Regions from separate parts of the Paraburkholderia sp. EG287B genome, predicted to be linked through region 2. Evidence: predicted binding sites of a transcription regulator. Region 2 holds the regulator's gene; the other holds the start of a gene.
What was found. The regulator LexA, encoded in region 2, represses DNA repair genes until DNA is damaged. The targets are predictions, from matches to a motif close to ACTGTATNNNNATACAGT.
Positions count from the first base shown of each region.

Region 1 (3,504 bases), on a different contig from region 2:
GGATTTAACGAGTTCGACTCTTTTCAGGCACTCGGTCGCCGCGCGCCGCAACGCTTTCGCATCATCAATAGGCTCAGGAAGCGTGACGTCACGCGTGACTGTCTTGAAGTCATTGAAGCGCAGCTTGATGCCGATCTTCCTCGCCAGATAGCCCTTGCGCTGGAGGTCGAGCGCCACCTGTTCGCATAGGCGGGTAAAAGCGGCGCTGAGTTCCTGTCTGTGCCGCACCGCGTGTAGATCGCGCTCGAACGTGGTCTCGCGACTCATCGAGACAGGCTCGCTATACGTCACCACCGGCCTGTCATCGAGTCCGTGTGAGACTCTGCGCAGCCACGCCCCGTAGCTTCGTCCAAAGTGCTCGACGAGCCAGTGCTCGTCGCGTGCAGCGATCTCACCGATCGTCGCGATTCCAAAAGACGCGAGCCTGGCGGCCGCCTTGGGGCCGACGCCGTTGATCTTGTTTGCGGCCATTGGCCAAATCCTCGATTGCACGTCCTCCAGCGTCAGGATGGTGATGCCGTCCGGCTTTTGCATATCGGAGCACAGCTTGGCAAGCAGCTTGTTTGGCGCGATGCCGACGGAGCAGGTGAGATTGGTGGCTTCGAAGACCGCGGACTTGAGCTTGCGCGCGATTGCCTCGGAATCCCCATTCGTGAGTGAAACATCTGCGTAGACCTCGTCGATTCCAACGTCTTCCATGCTCGAACTGATTGACCGGACGGCATCCTTGAACAGTCGCGAGTAGGTTCGGTAGAGGTCGAAGTTCACTGGAAGGAGAATCGCATCCGGCGCTAACCGGGCGGCCTTCATCGCGGGCATGCCGGAATGAACGCCGAGTGCGCGAGCCTCGTAGGTCGCGGTCGTCAGAACCCCTCTGCCCACATAGTCGCGTAGCCGCGAGAACTCGCGTGTGCCGTCCGGCTTCGTTCGGGGCGCGTCCGAGCGACGACCGGCAACCACCATGGCTTTGCCTCGTAGTTCGGGATACTGCGAAAGTTCACACGACGCAAAGAATGCGTCCATGTCGATGTGGGCTATGCGCCGATCATCTGGCATGCCTTGGTACTCAAAAATAGCTCTCGATGGCTCCGCGCGACCGACACGCTACGTTGCGTTTTGCGGATATTCCCGGAACTGTACATTTATACAGTAATTTTGTCGGGATGCTGAATCTGATTCGGAGATATTTTTCGAGTGCGCAAGGGTTCGCAAACGTCTTCTTATGTGGCCTCCCCACAAACCTGGGCGCGGAAACAAAAAAAGCCCGCCGGCGTGGCGGGCTGCTGCGACGAGGCCGGTGAAACAGCCTCTCATGGTGTCAGTCCTGGCGCGAATGCAAACGCCGGTAGACGCTCCAGATCGCCACGCCGGCGATCACGATAACGGCGGTGAGAATAAGCATGTTCAGTCCTCCGGTTGCTTGTCTGTTTCGTAATGCCTCAATGCTACGGAGCCTGCGTGCGGGCGAGGAGTGGCGCGACGTCGCGAATGGAGTACCTGGTCGAATTCCGGTCCGCTAGAGATTCAGCATTCACACGTCATCAGGAGCGGGGTTCGCGAGCCGGCCCCAAATTGCATGGCATCGACCCTCCGATTTACTTTGCATGCGAACTACCTATATACTTCGCATGCAAACTAAATTTCAGGAGAGCACATGAGCGCGGAAATTCACGTCGATCAAGCCGACGGCATTCTGACGATTACGCTTGCCCGACCGGACAAGAAGAATGCATTGACGAATGAGATGTATGGCACGCTGGCCGACATCATCGAGAACGCGGAGCACGACAGCCGTGTGCGCGTATTGCTGGTGCAAGGGGACGGAGACATGTTCACCGCGGGCAACGATGTGGGCGAGTTCGCAGCCATAGCATCGGGTAAGGGGCCCAGTGAGCGACACGTGCATCGCTTTTTGCATGCCCTGGCGAAGTCGAGCGTGCCTATCATCGCGGCGGTCCAGGGCAAGGCGGTCGGTATCGGCACGACGATGCTGCTGCACTGCGACTACGTCCTGCTCGCGCCGGACGCAGAACTGATCACCCCGTTCGTCAATCTCGCGCTCGTCCCCGAGGCGGCGTCCAGCTACCTGCTGCCGCTGCGCGTGGGCCACGTGCGGGCCTTCGAGATGTTTGCGCTGGGCGAGTCGCTCGACGCGCAAACCGCTGTCGCGTGGGGCCTTGCCAACAAGGTCTGCGCAAAGGAGCAACTACGCGACGATGCACGCAGGATGGCCGAAAGAATCGCCGCCAAGCCGGCCGGTTCACTGAGCGCCATGAAGAAGCTGATGCGCGAAGCCGAAACGCTGGTTGCGCAAATGGACAGCGAGAGCGCGAAGTTTCAGGAGCGGCTGACGAGCGCCGAGGCAAGGGAGGCATTCGCGGCCTTTGCCGAGAAGCGCAAGCCGGACTTCGCGAGGGTTGCCCAGCACTAGCCAGTGCCTTGCTGACCGGCCACGGTCGAGGTTACGCGTCGCCGTCTTCGGCGAGCGGAAACTTCGTCTGCAGGCTGGTCAGCCATCGCGCCACGACGTCGATCTCCGCTTCCGTAAAGCCTTCGGTCAATCTGGCGTTCAAGTCTTTCATGCGCAGCTTCGACTTTTGGCGCGCGGTACGTCCTGCCTCCGTCAACCACAGGCGCGACGCCCGGCCATCGGTCTCGTCGGCCCGACGTTCGATCAACCCTGCCTTTTCTGTCCGGTCAGCGAGACCGCTCATGCCTGGTGCGCCCAGATCCAGCGCGGCAGCGGCTTCGCTCATGAGTGCGCCGTTGTGCTCACCCAAAAAAAACAGCAGCCCCGCCTGGGCTGCTGTGACGCCGCCGCCGGCCGCACGTGTTTGCGACCACCGTTGCAGCCGGCGCTGTCCCACATTCAATAGAAAGACGAGGCGATGTTTCATTTCCGCGCAGATAAAATATGTGCGATTTAGTTCGCGTGCGAATTATATCATGCGGTGATCGGCCCTTTCGATGAGGCGCATAGACGGTCAGTGGCTTGCGATTAAAGGAACGGCGAAATGTTCGCGATCGCGCGGGTCAAGTAGGTTTCCTTCTCTCCCACTGGCGCTATATGGTGGATCACGCTGCGCGCAGCTTCGACGCCGGCGAGGCGCGCGATCACCCAGGCCGCGAGATAGTGCGATGCGAGACACCCGCCCGCCGTCGCGACATTCCCACTGGCCACGAACGGCTGATTGAGCACGGCTACACCCGCCTCTTCGACCCACGGCGTAGTAGTCAGGTCCGTGCATGCGGGAACGCCCTGCAGCAGGCCCAGCTTCGCGAGTATCAGCGTGCCGGAGCACTGCGCGCCAAGCAGCTGGCGCGTTGGGTCGAGCCTGAGTTGCGACATCAGCGCGGGATCGGCGGTGACGTCGCGCGTCCGTACGCCACTGCCGATCAACACCGCGTCGGCTTCGCATGCTTCGTTTAGCGAAATTTGCGCCTCCAGCACGAGCCCATTCATCGAACGCACACTGGACGCCGGGCTGGCAATCGAAACCCGCC
Region 1 is NZ_JBFRCG010000007.1:371,870-375,373, forward strand. Features, by position in the region: gene dinB (DNA polymerase IV) at 1-1,056, opposite strand, end outside; gene AB4Y40_RS15080 (enoyl-CoA hydratase-related protein) at 1,655-2,431, shown strand; gene AB4Y40_RS15085 (MarR family winged helix-turn-helix transcriptional regulator) at 2,463-2,897, opposite strand; gene AB4Y40_RS15090 (DJ-1/PfpI family protein) at 2,999-3,504, opposite strand, start outside.
Region 1: a site for LexA is predicted at 1,134-1,151, ahead of dinB (DNA polymerase IV). Genes of this name have one in related genera too.

Region 2 (3,504 bases):
GCGTGTTCGTCGGCGGCTGAGGAAAAGCAGCAGCAAGCCGCCGCATAGCGGATCAAGCGGGCCGGTTCGTAGAGAGCCGGCCTGGCTCGGCTGTCACCACCGGTCTGTCTCAGTTCGAGACGTTGCCTTCGTCGAGCTCGACGGCCGAGAGCTTCCACGAGAAGAGCCCGTGACGCTGCAGGATGGCGGCGTAGTGCTCGCCCGTACTGCCGCGGTCCCACGTGAGCGCGAACTCGTTGAGGCCGCGATAGCCGGCCGTGGTCACTGGCCGGGCCTCGGGCGCGGGATTGCCGGATGCCGCCGGGGCCGGTGGCGAGGCAGAGGCGGGTGCCGATTGCGCCGGTTCCGCCGATTGCGTGGATGGCGCGCCGGATTCCGCCGGCGGCGGCGCGTGCGGGCGGTCGCCGGGCTTGCCCGTCGGCGGCATGCCATCGAGCAGGGCGGCCACGCCTTCCGGTGTGGCGTAGGCATCGACGAGCGGACTAATCAATGCCGCGCCAATCACGGCGCCGAGGATCAGCAGCGGATTGCTGCTGTGCTGCCCCTCGACGCGCCGATGCAGCATCTCGCCCACCTGCTGTTTCAGGCTCAGGCGCAGCGCAGGGTAATCGACGTACTCGTTGAGCGCGACGGCGTCACGCGCATCGGCGGCGGCTTTCATGTGCTTCACCGCGATATAGGGCGACGCATAGGCGTAGCCGATCGCGGCAACCACCATTGCGACGGCAACCGTGATCGCGACGGGCTTTTTCCAGCCTTGGGTCTTACGCGGGGTAGAGAGAGATTCCGTCATCGGCATAGGGCAAATCGTTTAAACACGGTGTTGACCGCAAACCAGGCCAAACGATCCCGCCCGTAACCTCTTCTCACATTTCAGCTGCGTTCCTGCTTACTTCGCGAGCGCCGCGGGCAGGTCGCTGTGCTGTTCGGCGATGCAGCGGTCGATCGCGCGGCAAACCGCGTCGACCGTACCGACGAGGATGAGCCGCGACGGGCCCTGATAGACGCGCACGGGCGCGCGGCGCATGGGCTGTTCGGTGTTGAGCGTGCTGTTGAGCGACACGCGCGCAAACGCGGGCTGGGCCGAGGGCAGCACGGGCAGGTCGGCCGTGCTGGCCGCCACCATCTCTGGCGAGTCTTCGAAAAGCGAGCCGCTCAGCGCGGCAGCCGAACCGCGCACTTCGCGGACCGCGCACGAGGCGATTCCACGGAGATGGCGAAGACGGCCGAATTGGCGGAAGGGCAGCAGGCGGGCAAGGCGTTCCATGACTCTCTCCAGGTAGTGCGCAGACGGTGCGTGCGCAAACTCTGCGCGAACTGCGCGCAAACTACGCGCAGACGGATTGCTTAGAATTCGGTGGGGCGGATCAGGCCGACCGCAATGCCTTCGAGCGCGAATTCCGCGCTGCCGGCCTCGACAAAAATATTGTCGTAGTCGGGGTTCTCGGCGATCAGCTCGAGCCCGTTCGGACGGCGCTTCAGGCGCTTCACGGTGACGTCGTCGCCAAGGCGCGCCACGATGATCTGGCCGTCTTTCGCTTCGGCCTTCTTCTGCACGGCTAGCAGGTCGCCGTCGAGGATGCCGGCGTCGCGCATGGACAGGCCGCGCACCTTCAGGAGGTAGTCGGGGCGGCTCGAGAAGAGCGCCGGGTCGCACATGTAGTTCTGCGAGATGTGCTCCTGCGCGAGGATCGGGCTACCCGCCGCGACGCGGCCGACGAGCGGCAGCGAGAGCTGCATGATGCTCGGGTGCGGGAGCGTGAACTGGTGCGGCAGGTCGTCGGGCCCCGGCACGAGACGGATGCCGCGCGAGGCGCCCGCAGCCAGTTCGATCACGCCCTTGCGCGCCAGCGCACGCAGATGCTCCTCCGCGGAGTTGGCCGAGCTGAAGCCGAGTTCCGCCGCGATCTCGGCGCGCGTGGGCGGGAAGCCCGTGCGCTCGATGGCCCGGCGAACCAGATCGAAAACCTGCTGCTGTCGTGCGGTGAGTTTGGTCATGGCGCCACTGTATGTTTGAACAGGTAACTGTATTTTTATACAGTACTCGCCACTTTTCAAGTGTTACTTGAAGTTCATCGACTGAGCGTTGCCATCAGGCCGCTTTCCCGTGTTTGCGCGGATGAAACCGCGTTCCAGCAGCGACTTCCTCTGCCCTTACCACTTTTGCGTATTAAAAAATGAGAAAACATCATTTTTAATAATGTAAGCGGATCGCTAGACTGGCCTCCATCGTTAGCTGCAACTCACCAATGAGCGCAAACGAGCACACACGAGAACGGAGAACAGATAGATGGGCACGACACATACGGGGCGCGCGGGCTGGCTGAAAACACTGGCGGCAAAACTGGTCATCGGCGTTGCGCCGCTCGTCGGGGTCACGGCGATGGCGGCCATGGCGCCCATCGCCGCTCACGCGGATACCTCGCTGCTCAATGTCTCCTACGATCCGACGCGCGAGCTGTACCAGGACATCAACGAAGCCTTCATCAAGCAGTGGAAGGCGAAGACGGGCGAAACGCTCACCATCAAGCAGTCGCATGGCGGCTCGGGCGCACAGGCGCGCTCGGTGCTCGACGGCCTGCAGTCCGACGTCGTGACGCTCGCGCTGGCATGGGACATCGACGCGCTCGCCAACAAGGGCATCGTCGCGAAGGACTGGCAAAAGCGTCTGCCCGACAACGCCTCGCCGTACACGTCGACCATCGTGTTCCTCGTGCGCAAGGGCAACCCCAAGCACATCAAGGACTGGGACGATCTGACCAAACCGGGCGTCTCGATCGTCACGCCGAATCCGAAGACCTCGGGTGGCGCGCGCTGGAACTATCTCGCGGCGTGGGCGTATGCGCTGCACCAGCCGGGCGGCAACGAGCAGAAGGCGAAGGACTTCGTCGCGAAGCTCTACAAGAACGCGGGCGTGCTCGATTCGGGCGCGCGCGGCGCGACGACGAGCTTCGTGCAGCGCGGCATCGGCGATGTGCTGATTGCATGGGAGAACGAATCATTTCTCTCGCTCAAGGAGTTCGGCCCGGACAAGTTCGAGATCGTGGTGCCCTCCGTGAGCATTCTGGCTGAGCCGCCGGTCGCCGTGGTGGACAAGGTCGTCGACAAGAAGGGCACGCGCAAGGAGGCCGAGGCCTACCTGCAGTTCCTCTATAGCGAAGAGGGCCAGGAGATCGCCGCGAAGAACTTCTACCGTCCGCGTTCGGACAAGGTCCCGGCGGCGCTCACGGCGAAGTTTCCGAAGCTCAAGCTCTACACGGTCGACGACACCTTCGGCGGCTGGCCCAACGCGCAGAAGACGCATTTCGCAGATGGCGGCGTGTTCGATTCGATCTATCAGCCGCAGTAAAGCTGTCGGGCAGTACGCGGTCCGCATAACGACGTGACCGCATAACAACGAAGCGCGCCTACGGGCGCGCTTTTCGGCGCGAATTGGCAACGCACGAATCGCGCAACCCATGTCTGGACGATGAGCATGACAACGTTTCGATTGCGCAAGCCCAG
Region 2 is NZ_JBFRCG010000002.1:65,780-69,283, reverse strand. Features, by position in the region: gene AB4Y40_RS03025 (universal stress protein) at 1-48, shown strand, start outside; gene AB4Y40_RS03020 (DUF2939 domain-containing protein) at 110-793, opposite strand; gene AB4Y40_RS03015 (hypothetical protein) at 890-1,267, opposite strand; gene lexA (transcriptional repressor LexA) at 1,348-1,998, opposite strand; gene AB4Y40_RS03005 (sulfate ABC transporter substrate-binding protein) at 2,291-3,349, shown strand; gene cysT (sulfate ABC transporter permease subunit CysT) at 3,476-3,504, shown strand, end outside.